One region of the Micromonospora sp. ATA51 genome, then DNA from elsewhere that is predicted to be linked to it. Evidence: riboswitches for the same ligand, from Rfam matches in the RefSeq annotation. Region 1 holds a riboswitch; the other holds the start of a gene.
The links. A riboswitch is a leader RNA that binds a small molecule or an ion and turns the genes downstream of it on or off. The one in region 1 is predicted to bind S-adenosylmethionine.
Positions count from the first base shown of each region.

Region 2: another riboswitch for S-adenosylmethionine. It lies ahead of thrC (threonine synthase); the one in region 1 lies ahead of JNW87_RS24905 (aminotransferase class V-fold PLP-dependent enzyme).

Region 1 is NZ_JAEVHJ010000191.1:3,019-10,557, forward strand. Features, by position in the region: gene JNW87_RS24880 (hypothetical protein) at 1-66, shown strand, start outside; gene JNW87_RS24885 (FAD-binding oxidoreductase) at 136-1,536, opposite strand; gene JNW87_RS24890 (DUF4031 domain-containing protein) at 1,602-1,919, shown strand; gene JNW87_RS24895 (metal-dependent phosphohydrolase) at 1,978-2,616, opposite strand; gene JNW87_RS24900 (FUSC family protein) at 2,681-3,940, shown strand; partial or broken gene JNW87_RS24905 (aminotransferase class V-fold PLP-dependent enzyme) at 3,947-5,270, opposite strand; SAM riboswitch class IV at 5,321-5,441, opposite strand; partial or broken gene JNW87_RS24910 (PrsW family intramembrane metalloprotease) at 5,464-6,949, shown strand; gene JNW87_RS24915 (hypothetical protein) at 6,988-7,155, opposite strand; gene JNW87_RS24920 (co-chaperone GroES) at 7,232-7,539, opposite strand, start outside.
Region 2 is NZ_JAEVHJ010000016.1:10,787-18,325, forward strand. Features, by position in the region: gene JNW87_RS05070 (ABC transporter permease) at 1-886, shown strand, start outside; gene JNW87_RS05075 (acyltransferase family protein) at 998-2,197, shown strand; gene JNW87_RS05080 (helix-turn-helix transcriptional regulator) at 2,232-2,537, opposite strand; gene JNW87_RS05085 (DMT family transporter) at 2,628-3,599, shown strand; SAM riboswitch class I at 3,771-3,904, shown strand; gene thrC (threonine synthase) at 3,917-5,206, shown strand; gene JNW87_RS05095 (GNAT family N-acetyltransferase) at 5,576-6,595, shown strand; gene JNW87_RS05100 (acyl carrier protein) at 6,810-7,097, shown strand; gene JNW87_RS05105 (type I polyketide synthase) at 7,188-7,539, shown strand, end outside.

The DNA of each region.
Region 1 (7,539 bases):
CCACCGGTCGCCGGCGAGATCCTGCTGCTGCTCACCCAGGCGACGCCGGCCGAGGTCCGCGGCTGACCACGGTCCCGACCGCCCGATCCGGGCCCCCGACCGGGTCGGGTCCGGCCACCCGCCGGTGCGGACCGGTCAGAGCACCTTGCCGGGGTTGAAGAGCCCCTCCGGGTCCAGCGCCGCCTTGATCGCCTGGTGCACCCGGATCCCGACCGGGCCGATCTCCCGGGCCAGCCAGTCCCGCTTGAGCAGCCCCACGCCGTGCTCCCCGGTGCAGGTGCCGCCCAGCGCCAGACCCAGCCGCATGATCTCGTCGAAGGCCCGCCGGCCGCGCTCGACGCTGGCCGGGTCGGCCCGGTCGACCACGATGTTCGGGTGCATGTTGCCGTCGCCCGCGTGGCCCACCACGCCGATCGGCACGGCACACTCCTCGGCGATCCGGGCCACCCCGTCCAGCAGCGCCGCGAGCGCGCCGCGCGGCACCGCCACGTCGTCGATCACCAGCCCGCCGTTGCCGCCGGGGAAGGCCTCCGCGGCGTACCGCTCCATCGCCGGGTGGGCCAGCCGGCGGGCCTGGAGCAGGGCCGCCGCCTCCACCGCGTCGGTGGCCGTCCAGACCTCGTCGGCGCCGGCCGCCTCACAGACCTCGGCGATCCGGGCCAGGTCCTCAGCGGCCCGGGAGCCGGTGTCCACGGCGGCCAGCAGCAGCGCCTGCGCGTCGGTGCGCAACCCCATCGGCCGGTACGCCTCGATGGCCGCCAGGTGGACCCGGTCGAGCAGTTCCAGCAGGCTCGGGCTCAGCCCCCGCTCGGCGATCCCGGCCACTGCCGTCCCGGCGGCCGCGGTCGACCCGAAGACGGCGACCAGGGTCAGCGACTTCGCCGGGGCGGGCCGCAGCGAGACGGTGATCTCGGTGATCACCCCGAGGGTGCCCTCGGAGCCGACGAAGAGCCGCGTCAGGTCGTACCCGGCGACCCCCTTGGCGGTACGCCGGCCGGTGCGCAGCACCTCGCCGGAGGCGAGCACCACCGTCAGGCCGAGCACGTACTCGGTGGTCACGCCGTACTTGACGCAGCACATGCCGCCCGCGTTGGTGGCGACGTTGCCGCCGATGGTGGACGACTCCCAGGAGCCGGGGTCGGGCGGGTACCAGAGGCCGTGCTTCGCCACCGCTCCGGCCAGCGCCGCGTTGACCACGCCGGGCTGGACCACGGCGATCCGGCTCACCGGGTCGATCTCCAGGATCCGGTCCATCGCCACGGTGCTCAGCACCACCGCGCCGTCGACCGCGTTCGCCGCGCCGGCCAGCCCGGTCCGGGCCCCCTGCGGGACCACCGGTACGCCGTGCCGGGCGGCCGCCCGGACCACCGCGACGACCTCCTCGGTGCTGCGCGGCCGGGTGACCACGAGCGGGGTGCCGGCGGCGCACAGGTCGGCCTCGTCCCGCTCGTGCATCCGGAGCAGGTCCGGGTCGGTCAGCACGGCGGCGTCGCCGAGCGCGGCCCGCAGGTCGTCGAGGAGGGGGGAACCGGCCATGCGGGGAAGGCTAGGTCGTCGCCAGGTGATCATCAACCGGGCGACCGCGCGCTAGATTGGCCGGCATGCTGTATCTGGACCGGCCGGCCGTGCCCTGGCGGGGCCGGCTCTGGTCGCACCTGATCAGCGACGTCTCCTACGCCGAGCTGCACGCCTTCGCCGAGGCGCTTGGCGCGCCCCGCCGTGGCTTCGACCGGGACCACTACGACATCCCCGCCGAACGCTTCCCCGTGGCCGTCTGGCTCGGCGCCCAGGTCGTCCCCAGCCGCGACATCGTCCGCCTCCTCCGCGACGCCAACCTCCGCCGCCCCAAACACCTCACCCGCCCGCACGGCCCCCACCCCTCCCGCGATCTTGCACTTCGGGCCCCCGAGTTGGGCTGATTCACCCGGTTCGCCGGGGCCCCAACTGCAAGATCGACGGGGAGAGGGGCGGCGAGGGTCAGGGGCGGAGGGTTTTGAGTTCGCGGGTGAGGTTGGTGCGGGCGCGGGGTTCCCAGCGGGTGTGCAGGATGGGGAGGCGGTAGAGGGCGGGGAGGGCCAGGAGGGATTCGAGGACCCTCGCCCTTCCGGCGCGGAAGTCGGGGTCGGGGATGTGGGCGTACTCGCGGCGGACGGCGGCGACGTAACGGTCGTACACGGGTGGCGGGCTGGCCAGGACCGCCAGGTCGGCGTCGCAGAGCAGCGCGCCGTCCGGGTCGTCGGCGGCCACCACGTGCCCGGCGGTGAGCAGCACCAGCCGGCGCACCTCAGCCACCGCCGCGGCCGGCAGCCCGGCGTCGGCGAGGAGGTCGCCCGCGAGGGCCGCGCTGGCCCGTTCGTTGGCGTCGCCGCCGGCTCGCGAGTCGTAGACCGCGTCGTGGCACCAGGCAGCCAGCCGGACCAGGTCGGGCCGGCGGGCGAGCGCCGCGTGGCCGTCGACCACGTCGAGCACGGCGGTCAGATGATCCGCGGTGTGGTAGTGCCGGTGCGGCTCTCGCCAGCCGGCCAGCAGCCGCTCCCCGGCCCGGTCCACCCCGGCCGGGTCGGTCGCCCCGGCGCCCCGGACGGCGGCACGCCACCGCGCGATCAGCTCTCCCACCCGGTGCAGTCTGCCGCATGGCGAGGATTCACCGGGGGTGACGCGGGTAGTCCCCGCCATGGCCGTGGCCCGGGACCGACGACCTCCGCTCCTGCGTCGTGCCGGATTGAAGGACGGGGTGGTCGACGTCGACGCGGCCCGGATCGCCGAGGCGGCGGACCAGCTGCGCCACCGGAGCAAGGCCACGCTGCACGACCGGCTGCACCGGGTCCGGTCGGCGCTGGGCCTGGCCGTCCAGGCCGGGCTGGCCGCCGCGCTGGCCTGGGTCATCTCCCACCAGCTCCTGGGCAATCCGCAGCCGGTCTTCGCGCCGATCTCGGCGGTGGGCACGCTGGCCGCGTCGGTCGGCCAGCGGCTGCGCCGTACCGTGGAGTTGATCATCGGGGTGGCGGTCGGGGTGGCCCTCGGCGACCTCCTGATCTATCTGCTCGGCGCCGGTGGTTGGCAGTTGGGGCTGGTGGTGACGACCGCAATCCTGCTGACCATCTTCTTCGGTGCGAGCGTGGCCGTCGTGATCCAGGCCGCCGCCACCGCGGTGCTGATCGTGACGCTCAGCCCGTCCACCCAGAACCTGGAGATACCGCGCTTCGTCGACGCGTTCATCGGCGGTGGCATCGCGTTGGTGGTGACCGCGATCCTGCTGCCGCTCAACCCGCTCCGGGTGATCAACCGGGCCGCCCGGCCGGCGCTGGACCTGCTCGTCGAGCAGTTGGACGTCAGCGCCGAGGCGCTGCGCAAGCGGGACCGGCAGAGCGCCCAGCAGGCGCTGGAACGGCTCCGGGAGAACAAGGACGAGCTGGCCAGGTTCAGCGAGGCGATCGAGGGGGCCAAGGAGACCGCCACGCTCTCCCCGGCCCGCTGGCACCGCCGCGACGAGCTGACCCACTACGCGGAGGCGGCGGACCCGATCGACCGGGCGATGCGCAACAGCGGCACCCTGATCCGCCGCTCGGTCACCCTGATCGAGGACGAGGAGCCGATCCCGGAGCCGATGCCGGACTCGGTCGCCCACCTCGCCGAGTCGGTCCGCATGCTCCGGCACGAGTTCGCCGTCGGCGCGGAGCCGGAAAAGGCCCGCGAGTGGTCGCTGCGCGCGGTGAGCGAGGCCGGCCGGGCGTACGCGGAGGGGGTGGGCTTCTCCGGCAGCGTGGTGATCGCCCAGGTGCGTACCACCGCCAGCGACCTGATAGTCGCCTCCGGCATCGAGCAGGAGGAGGCGAACCGGCTCGTCCGACAGGCGTTCGGCGACACCGAACAGCCGCCGAGCGGCCAGGCCGAGCCGGAGGGCGCCCCGAAGCCGCCGACGGCGCCCCCGCTCGGGTGACCCCGTTCAGCCGACCGCGGCCAGGGCGGCGACCAGCCGGTCCACCTCCTCGGCGGTGCTGCCGAGGCCGATGCTGGCCCGCAGCGCGGTGGGCGGCAGGTCCCGCCGGCCGCTGCGCGCGGCCGCCTCGGCGAGCAGCCGCCGGGCCAGCGGGTGGGCGCAGAAGAGCCCGTCCCGGACCCCGATCTGGTGCGCGGTGGCCAGATGGGCGGCGACCTCGGCGGAGTCCCGCCCGGCCACCACGAAGGAGACGATGCCCACCCGGGGCGCCTCGGGCGCGAAGGTGCGCAGCTCCACGACGTGCGGCAGGGCGGCGAGCCCCTCCCGCAGCCGGGCCAGCAGTCGCTGCTCCCGGGCGTGCAGCGCGTCCCGGTCGGCCTCGGTCAGCGCGGCGCAGACCGCGGCGAGGGCGACCGCGCCGAGCAGGTTGGGGGTACCGGCCTCGTGCCGGGCCGGGCCGGTGGTCCACCGCACGTCGTGGGTGGCCGCGCCGACGTGCCCGGTGGCGCCGCCACCGGCCAGGTACGGCGGGGCGGCGTCCAGCCAGTCCGACCGCCGACGAGCACCCCGGCGCCGAAGGGCGCGTACAGCTTGTGGCCGGAGAGCGCCAGGTAGTCCACGTCCAGCGCGGCCAGGTCGACCGGCGCGTGCGGGGCGAGCTGGGCGGCGTCCACCAGGATCCGGGCGGAGTGCCGGTGGGCGACCCGGGCCAGCTCGGCCACCGGCCACCGCTCGCCGGTCACGTTGCTCGCCCCGGTCACCGCGACCAGCACCGGCGGGCCGGGTCGGGCCGGGTTGGTCGCCGGGGCTGCCGACCGCGGGGCCGGCTCGTTCCCGGCGTCGACCCGGCGCAGCTCGCCGAGGGCGGCGTCCAGCGCCCGGACGCCGCGGCGGGGCTCTCCGGCACCGGCAGCCGGACCGAGCCACGCGGCCAGGGCAGCAGGTTGGCGTGGTGCTCCCCGGCGAAGGTGACCACGGTGGTGCCGGCGGGCAGCGCCCGGGCCAGCAGGTTGACCGCGTCGGTGGTGTTCCGGGTGAAGATCACGTGGTCGTCGGCGCGGGCGCCGAGGAAGTCGCCGACCGTCTGCCGGGCCCGCTCGTAGGCCAGCGTGCAGCGTCGCGACAGCGCGCCGGCGCCGCGGTGCACGCTCGCGTACCAGGGGAGCAGCTCGGCCACCGCGTCGGCCGCGGCTCGCGCGCACGGCGCGCTGGCCGCGTGGTCGAGGTTGATCTGCCCCGGTACGCCGAGCACGCCGAGCGGGTCGGCGTCCGCCGGCCGGTCCGGGAGCGCGGGCAGCGGGCGCAGCGAGGGTACGAGGGTGATGGTCATGCCGGAACCTCCGGGGTCCAGGGGACCCCGGGGTGTGGGCACCGGGACGGGGTCCGCGCTTGCCCAGCACGCCGTTCGGGCTGGGCCCGGTCATCACCCGGGGCACCCCACCGCGAACTCGACGAGGGTTGCCGGCCAGCAAGCCGGGGCTTGACGCTGGCGCTCGTGACCTATCGGCAGCATAGCGGCCGGAATGCGGCCGGACCAGAGGGTCACGGGTGACTACGCTGACCGCATGGCCGACACCCCGCCCGGCGGACCGCCGCCGCCGCCGACCGCGCCCGCCGCCCCGCCGCCGGGGTCGGTGACCCCCCGGATGCCGCTGCGCCGGCTCGGCTGGCGGCGGTTCCTGGCGCTCGCCGGGGTCGTCCTGCTGATCGCCGTCGGGGCGGTCTTCATGGTCTTCACCCTCGGCGAGAGCCTGGGCGCCCAGGCGCTGCTGGTCGGCGTGGTCGCGGCGGTCCTGCCGGTGCCGGTGCTGGTCTCCTGCTTCCTCTGGCTGGACCGCTACGAACCCGAGCCGCTCAAGTACCTGATCTTCTGCTTCGCCTGGGGCGCGTTCGTCTCCACCGCCGTCTCCCTGCTGGTCAACGAGACGTTCGCCGGGCTGTTCAAGGACTGGGGGCTGCCCACGGCGCTCACCGCCGTGCTGGTCGCCCCGTTCATCGAGGAGCTGACGAAGGCGCTCGGGCCGATCCTGTTGCTGATCTTCCGGCGCCGGGAGTGGTCCGGGATCACCGACGGCCTGGTCTACTGCGGGCTCTCCGCGATCGGCTTCGCCATGGTGGAGAACATCCTCTACCTGGGCGGGTACGGCTACCGCACGGGCGTCGAGGAGTACGGTCCGGCGACCGGCGCCCGCCAGGTGATCGCCATCTTCATCGTCCGGATCCTGATCTTCGGGTTCGCCCACCCGCTGTTCACCTCGATGACCGGGGTGGGCCTGGGCATCGCCGCGCGGACCGCCGACCGGCGGGTCCGGGTGCTCGCCCCGATCGCCGGCCTGCTGCTGGCGATGATGCTGCACGGCACCTGGAACCTGCTGCCCTCGCTGGCCGCGGCCACCGGCCAGCCGCTGATCGCCCTGTACGGCTACATCGGCGTGATGGTGCCGATCTTCTTCGGCATGGTGGGCCTGGCGATCTGGCTGCGGGCCTGGGAGGGGCGGCTCACCGAGCGGACCCTGCCGGACTACGTGCGGGCCGGCTGGCTGACCCCGCCCGAGGTGGCGGCGCTGGGCAGCCTGGGCCGGCGGCACGCGGCCCGTACCTGGGCCCGCCGGATCGCCGGTGACGGCGGGGTGAAGGCGATGCGCGGCTACCAGTTCGCGGCCACCCGGCTGGCGCTGCTGCGCGACGGGATGCGCCGCGGGCTGGACCGCAAGCAGGCCGACCGGGACCGGACGGCCCGGGAGGAACGGGAGCTGCTGGAGGCGATCAGCGCGTACCGGTCGTTCTTCGTGGGGCGGGACCCGCAGACGCCGGTGGGGGTCTGGGACGGCAGCGCTACCACCTGCGGTTCCCGGACGGGTCGCAGCGGGCGGTGCCGGCGCCCGACGAGCCGGTGGTGCCGATTCCGGTGGTGCTCACCCCGCCGCCGCCCCCGGCCTTCCCGGCCGCCTACGGCCGCCCGGCTGGTACGGCCCGCGACCGGCCGCGCCCTGGCCCCCCGGCACCTGATCGCCGACCGCCGACGCGGGGCGGGTGGTGGCGGGTAGTCAGGTCATCAGGCCGGTCATGAAGTCGCCGAGGCCTTGGAAGATGGCCATCAGCGCCGCTCCGATCCCCTTGAACATCTGGGCCGCGCCGTCCGGGCGGAACGCTATGAAGTAGATCAGGAAGCCGACGAAGCCCCACAGCAGCAGCTTCTTCAGGAATTCCGGCATCGTCCCTCCCCAGGGCGCTGGAGGTGCCTGGCTTCCCGTCGGGAAGGAAGGCAAACGACGTCCGGGTGGGGAGGGCCTAGAGGTAGAGGCCGGTCGAGCCGGTGGGCTCGTGCTCCACCCGTTCGGCGGCGACGGCGTGCACGTCGCGCTCGCGGAGGAGGACGTACCCGCGGCCGTGCAGCTCGACCTCGGACCGCTCGTCGGGGTCGAAGAGCACCCGGTCGCCGGCGACGATCGAGCGCACGTGCGGGCCCACCCCCACCGCGGTGGCCCAGGCGAGGCGCTTGCCCACCGCCGCGGTCGCCGGGATCACGATGCCCGCGGTGGAGCGGCGCTCGCCCTCACTGCCCTCCATACGCACCAGCACGCGGTCGTGCAGCAGGC
Region 2 (7,539 bases), on a different contig from region 1:
CGGGTCGCGCGACGCGGCCGGCGCGGTCGGTCCGGGCGGGGCGGCGGCGGGCTACCGGCCGTCGGCCACCCTGCCGTTCGCGGCGGAGTTCCGCCGGCAGGCGTCGCGGCGGCGTACCCAGCTGGCGCTGGGGTTCATGGTGCTGCTGCCGCTGATCATCCTGGTCGCGTTCCAGTTCGACTCCGGCGAGGACGACCGCAACGGGCGCAACGAGTTCGGCAGCCTGGTCGACCTGGCCACCTCGGGCGGGCTCAACTTCACCCTCTTCTCGATCTTCGTGTCGGCGTCGTTCCTGCTGGTCGTGGTGGTGGCGCTGTTCTGCGGGGACACGGTGGCCAGCGAGGCGAGCTGGGGCAGCCTGCGCTACCTGCTGGCCATCCCGGCGCCCCGGGCCCGGCTGCTCACGGTGAAGCTGCTGGTCGCGCTCGCGTACTCGGCGCTGGCCCTGCTGCTGCTCGCGGGCACCGCGCTGCTCGCCGGCACCCTCCGGTACGGCTGGTCGCCGCTGCGCAGCCAGGTCTCCGCCGAGCTGGCGCCCGGCGAGGGACTGCTGCGGCTGCTGGCGGTGCTCGGCTACCTGGCGGTCGTCCTGCTGGTGGTGGCCGGGCTGGCGTTCCTGCTCTCGGTGACCACGGACGCCGCGCTCGGCGCGGTCGGCGGCGCGGTGCTGCTCTGGATCCTCTCCAGCATCCTGGACCAGATCACCGCGCTCGGCGGCCTGCGCGCCTTCCTGCCCACCCACTACAGCAGCGCCTGGCTGGGGCTGCTGTCCACGCCGGTGCAGACCGACGACGTGGTCCGGGGCGCCATCTCGGCGGTCGTGTACGCCACGCTCTTCTGGGGGCTGGCCTTCTGGCGCTTCACCCGCAAGGACGTGACGAGCTGACGCAGGCAGTAGCATGAGCCGGCGCCGGCCCCCCGGGGCAGTTGCCACCGTCGGCTGCCATCCGGTGCCGCGTCGTCCCGCCCCGCCGACCCACTCGCGAAAGCCCCCGCCATGCGCGTCTCAGCTCTGCTCCGCCAAGCTATCCGAGCCGATGGCGGCACCATTTCCCGGCCCTCCCGGGACGCCTACTTCGACAACGCCAAACTCCTGGCTACCGCCCTGGTCGTCCTCGGCCACACCTGGGGCCCGCTCGTCGGCTCCCCGAACGAGATGCGCGGCGTGCGGGCTCTCTACCTGCTGGTGTACGCCTTCCACATGCCACTGTTCGTCATGATCAGCGGCTACTTCTCACGCTCCTTCGCCCAGGACGCCTCTCACCCCGGCCGGCTGCGCAGACTCCTCACCAGCACCCTGGTCCCGTACCTGATCTTCGCCACCGCATACCAGCTGTACAACAACTACCGCCTGGACGAGTCCAACCCGATTGACCTGGTCACGCCCTTTTACCTGACCTGGTTCCTGGTTGCCCTGTTCGTCTGGCGGATTTCCGCCCCGCTCTGGCTCAACCTGCGCGCACCGGTCGCGGTGGCGACCGGCGTCATGCTCGCCTCGGGCGCCGCCTCGCTCTCCGGGGAACTGGACCTGGCCCGGATCCTCCAGTTCCTCCCATTCTTCGTGCTCGGCCTCACCGCCCGGCGCGAACACCTCGAATGGATCCGTGACACCCGATGGCTGCGCCCCGCCGCCGTCCTGGTGTTCGCCGCAGCCCTGATCACCGTGTACCACTACGCCCCACGGCTGCCCGCTGGCTGGTTCTACCGGCACAACGGGCACGCACAACTGGACGTCAGCTGGGGTACGTGGGCGGCCGGCGCACTCGGCTTGACGGCGGCCGCGCTCGTGCTCAGTGTCGCCTTTCTCGCCCTGGTGCCTTCGAACCGCAATCTGCTCACCCCGCTCGCGAGCGGCACCCAGTACACCTACCTGCTGCATGGGTTCATCGTTCAGATCGCGCTCGCCTACAGGTTCCAGAACTCGCCGTTCGTCAACTCCTTCGCCGGCGTATTGACCATCAGTGCTCTCGCCGTCCTCGCGACGGGAATCCTGGCCTCCCCGATCGTCCGCCGGCTTTTCGGCTGGGCGGTGGAACCGCAGATGAGTTGGGCCTTTGCCGAGGTGCGGGCGGAGAAGTTCGCCGATGCCAGACGGCCGGTGACCGCTCCTGGCAGTACAACGGCACCGTCTCCGGCGTCAGCGGCAACGTCGACCCCGGCGATGGGAACGGCAGTCGCTACCGACTCATCACGCTGACCTACAGCTCGACGGTGGACGTCGAGGGAGAGCGTCAGGAGCGGGTGGGCGCGGTGAGGACGGCGTCGAGCAGACCGGGGTAGAGGCGGTCGAGTTCGTCGCGGCGCAGTCGCACGTACCGGCTGGTGCCGGCGGCCCGGGTCCGGGTCAGGCCGGCCTCGCGCAGCACCTTCAGGTGGTGGCTGCGGGTCGCCTTGGACACGCCGAACTCGAAGGTGCCGCAGGCGTACTCGCCGCCCTCGGCGAGGGCGCGCACGATCTGCAGCCGTACGTCGTCGGCCAGCGCCGCGAGCACGGCGGTGACCGGTACGTCGCGCAGTTCGGGTTCGTGCAGCTCCATGTGACCAGTGTAACCCTTGTTCGACATGCGTCGAACAACCTCCTAGAGTCGGTGCCGTTGGTTCGACGGTACTCGAACATAGGAGCTGCGATGCGCTCTCGTCACGCCGCCTTCCCGCTCTTCGCGGTGCTCAGCTGGGGGGTCATGTTCCCGGTCCTGGCCAGCGCCCTCACCCGGGTCGACGCGCTGAACCTCACCACCGCCCGGTACGTCCTCGCGACCGCCGTCCTGCTCGCCCTGCTGCTGGCCCGGGAGGGTCTGGCCGCCCTGCGCTCCGGCGGCCGGGCGGTCGAGGTGGTGGCGCTCGGTGTGCTCGGCTTCGCCGGGTTCAACGTGCTGACCAACCTGGCGCTCGGGCACGCCGCCCCGCAGCAGATCGCCCTCTTCGCCGCCACCACCCCGCTGGTCACCCAGCTGGTCCGCTGGGTCCGCGACGGCGTACGCCCCCGCCCGGTGCTGCTCGGGTTCTCGCTGGTCGCCCTCGTCGGCGTCGGTCTGGTGATCACCCGGGGCCGGCTCGAGGGGCTGGGCCAGTTCGGCGTCGGCGGGCTGCTGATGATCGGTGCGGTGCTCGGCTGGGCCGTCTACACCCACGGCGCGAGCCGGTTCACCGGCTGGTCCCCGCTGCGCTACACCACCCTCACGGCGGTCGCCGGCACCGCGGCGATGCTCGCGGCCAGCGCCACCGCCGACCTCGCCGGCTGGCAGCACCTGCCGGCCGCCGCCGACCTCGTCGCGGTCGCCCCGCAGCTGGCGTACGCCGTGATCGTCGCCGCCGTCCTCGCGGTGCTCGCCTGGAACACCGGGGTGCAGCGGCTCGGCGCGGCCGCCGCCGCCCTGTTCATGAACCTGGTTCCGGTGACCACCTTCGTGGTGCAGACCGTCCGGGGCTACCGGCCCGGCGCGGTGGAACTGGTCGGCGCGGCCCTGACCATCGCCGCCCTGATCGGCGCCAACCTGGCGACCCGCTCCCGCGCCGCCACCGCCCCCGGCGCGGTGCCCGCCCGGGCGGTCACCGACCGGCCGGCCGTCGTCGACCCGATCGCCGTGGTGGCGCGCTGAGGTAGGCGGAGCTGCGAGTTACGGGAAGCGGGGGCATCCGGCGGCGGAGGAGGCCTCCACTTCCCGGAAGTCGTGCGGATCCTGACGGTGGTGAGCGGGAGTGGCTCACACCGTGGGAAGCCCGCTCGGCAGGCGCGGCGCGAGTGCATAGACTCGGCGGCACAACTGCATACCTCATCCAGAGGGGCTGAGGGATACGGCCCGACGACGCCCCGGCAACCACCCGCACGCTCGACGACGAGCGAGGAGCGGGCAGGTGCCAATTCCGTCCCCGCCGCAGGGTGCGATGCGGGGAAAGATGAGAGGAACCCCTCGACATGACGTCGACGCTTCCCGCCGCCACCGGCATCGACACCACCCTCAGCCCGGCCCGCGCCCTGGTCTGCCGCGCCTGCTCCGCGCGCTACCCGCTGGCCGCCCAGCACGCCTGCTACGAGTGTTTCGGCCCGCTGGAGGTCGACTACGACGCCGCCGCGCTCGCCGCCGTCACCCGGGAGCAGATCGAGGCCGGCCCGAAGAACCTCTGGCGGTACGCGGCCCTGCTCCCCGCCGGCCAGGACCCGGCCACCCGGGTGACCCTGAACCCGGGGCTCACCCCGCTGGTCGCCGCCCCGCACCTCGCCGCCGAACTGGGCATCACCGCCCCGCTCTGGGTGAAGGACGACAGCGCCAACCCCACCCACTCGTTCAAGGACCGGGTCGTCTCGGTGGCGCTGTCCGCCGCCCGGGCGCTCGGCTTCACCCGGTACGCCTGCGCCTCCACCGGCAACCTGGCCAACTCGGTCGCCGCGCACGCCGCCCGGGCCGGGGTGCCGTCGGTGGTCTTCATCCCCAGTGACCTGGAGCAGGGCAAGGTGGTCACCACCGCGGTCTACGGCGGCGACCTGGTCGCCATCGACGGCTCGTACGACGACGTGAACCGGCTCTGCGGGGAGCTGGTGGAGACCGACGAGTTCGAGGACACCGCGTTCGTCAACGTGAACGTCCGGCCGTACTACGCCGAGGGCTCGAAGACCCTGGGGTACGAGGTGGCCGAGCAGCTCGGCTGGCGGATTCCGGCGCAGGTGGTGATCCCGATGGCCAGCGGCGAGCTGCTCACCAAGATCGACAAGGCGTTCTCCGAGCTGGTCGAGATCGGCCTGGTCGAGGCGCCGGCCGGCGGCTGGAAGGTCTTCGGCGCCCAGTCGGCCGGCTGCAACCCGATCGCCACCGCGCTGCACGCCGACAGCGACACCATCACCCCGGTCAAGCCGACCGGCATCGCCAAGTCGCTGAACATCGGCGATCCGGCCGCCGGCCTCTACGCCCTGGAGGCCGTCCGCCGCACCGGCGGCTGGATGGAGTACGCCGACGACGACGAGATCCGCGCCGGCATCCGGCTGCTCGCCCGGACCACCGGCGTCTTCGCCGAGACCGCCGGCGGGGTGACCGTGGCGGTGCTGCGCAAGCTGGTGGAGTCCGGCCGGCTCGACCCCACGGCGGAGACGGTCGTCTTCAACACCGGCGAGGGCCTGAAGACCCTCGACGCCGTCGCCGCCCAGGTCGGCCCCACCCACCGGATCAAGCCCTCCCTCCGCGCCGCCCGCGACGCCGGCCTCCTCGCCTGACCCCGTCCCGCCCGCGCCCCCCTGCGGCATGTCGCGGCCTGTTCGCGCCCGGACACCGCGCCCTGCCGAAGGCGGATCGCCGGGGGCCGGCAGGCCGGGCGGCGGACGGGCGGATCGCCCGGACGGGGGATCGGGCGGATCCGCCGGGTAACTGGCTTTTCGCTGTGAGTGTAGAAAACCCGCCGCTAAGGACTTGACGGCAGGATTCGGACGGCGCAAGATGCTCCGTGCGGGAGGGCGTTTCGCCGGAGACTTTGTTCTTACGACCCAGCGCCAGAGGCGTTGTGCGATCGTCCCTCCCGACCAACGTCGCGGTCGCCAGCGTTAATTCGCTGGCCCCGATCGTCGTTCCGGCGCACCCTCGCAGGCATGGGCATCACGATCACGCCGTTCGACGCCGCCGACCAGGCCGCGATCGACGAGGCGTACCGGATCGGCGCGGCGGCCAACGAGGTGGACCTGCCGGACTTCCCGCCGTTCTGCCGGCGGCGCTTCGAGGCCGTGGTCCGGCATCCGATGCCGGGCAACGCGCCGCGCTGGGCGCTGGCCCGGCTCGACGGCGTACCGGCCGGCTATCTGGGGCTGGACCTGCCGCAGCTCGACAACACCGACAACTCGACCGTCGACCTGGTGGTCCATCCGGGGTACCGGCGGCGGGGCGTCGGCCGGGCGCTGCACGAGCACTGCCTGCGGCTGCTGGGTGAGCACGGCCGCAAGCGGGTGATGGGGATGGCGGTCTCGGCGCTGCCCGGGGGAGTGGCCCGACCGGAGGCGGGCGGCGCGTTCGCCGCCGCGGTGGGCGCCCGCCCGGTGCTCGCCGAGGTGCGCCGCCGGCTGGCGACCGAGCGGCTCGACCACGCCGTGCTCGACGCCCTGGCCGCCGGCGCCCGGGCGCACGCCAGCGGCTACCGCGTCGTCCGCTGGCAGGGCGACACCCCCGAGGAGTACGCCGCCGACGTGGCCTACCTCGACGGCCGGCTGATGACCGACGCGCCCCTGGGCGACCTGGAGTGGGAGCCGGAGCAGGTGGACGTCGCGCGGCTGCGGGGCACCGAACGGGCGCTGGACGCCCGGGGCCGCCGCCGCTACCACCACGCCGCCGTGCACGAGGCGACCGGCCGGGTGGTCGCCTGGACCCTGATCGACCTCGGGCCGAGCGCCGACTGGCACGCGTTCCAGCAGATCACCATCGTCGACCCGGCGCACCGGGGACACCGGCTGGGCCTGCTCACCAAGGCGGAGAACCTGCGCTGGGTGCTCGGTCACGAGCCGGCGCTGCGGGCGATCGACACCTGGAACGCCGCGGAGAACCGGCACATGATCACGATCAACGAGCAACTGGGCTTCCGCCCGGTCGACGCCTGGACGGACTGGCAGTTGACGATCTGACATGTGACACGGCCCTACTGATCGCGGGGCTTTCTGTTGCATGATGGCGGGCATGACGGAGACCCCGCACCCCCTGTACGACAGGCACGCCGACACCCTCAACCGCGCGCTGACCGCGATCACGGAGCGGGGCTACTGGTCCGCCTACCCCGAGTCGCCCAGCCCCCGGGTGTACGGCGAGACCGCCGCCGCCGACGGGAAGTGGCGGGAGACGCTGCGCGTCGACCGGGTGGGCGCCGCCGACAGCTTCTTCGACCTCGGCGGGCACTCGATCGCCATGGCCGAGGTGCAGCACCGGCTCGCCGAGGCGACCGGGCGGGAGATCGCCCTGGTGGACCTGTTCCGCTATCCCAACGTCCGCGCGCTGGCCGCGTTCCTGGACGGCGCGGAGAACAGCGACGGAATCCACCTCGCCCTGCAGCGCGCGGCCGACCGCCGGGCCCGGGCGCGTGGCCGGCAGCAGCGGCGGCCCACCGGCAGCCCCGGGCGGGCAGAGCCGTGACCTGGTCCATCCCGCCGGCCGGGCCCCGCAGTCTTGTCCGTCGTCAACCGTCCCGCCGCGTCAGCGGCCCCGCGAGATAGAGGAATCATCGTGGTCCTCCAGAACCGCACCGACATCCTGCCCGAGGACGGGGTCGAGCCGTTGGCCATCGTCGGGGTGGCCGCCCGGGTGCCCGGGGCCGACGACGTCCGGCAGTTCTGGCGCAACCTGGTGGACGGGGTCGAGTCGGTCACCTCGTTCAGCCGGGAGGAGCAGCTGGCCCGGGGCGCGAAGCTCGCCGAGGTGGACGATCCGGGCTGGGTCTCCCGGGCGCCGATCATCGACGGGTTCGACCAGTTCGACGCCGGGCTGTTCGGGATGACGGCCAGGGAAGCCGAGGTGATGGACCCCCAGCACCGGTTGTTCCTGGAGTCGTGCTACGCCGCGCTGCAGGACGCCGGGT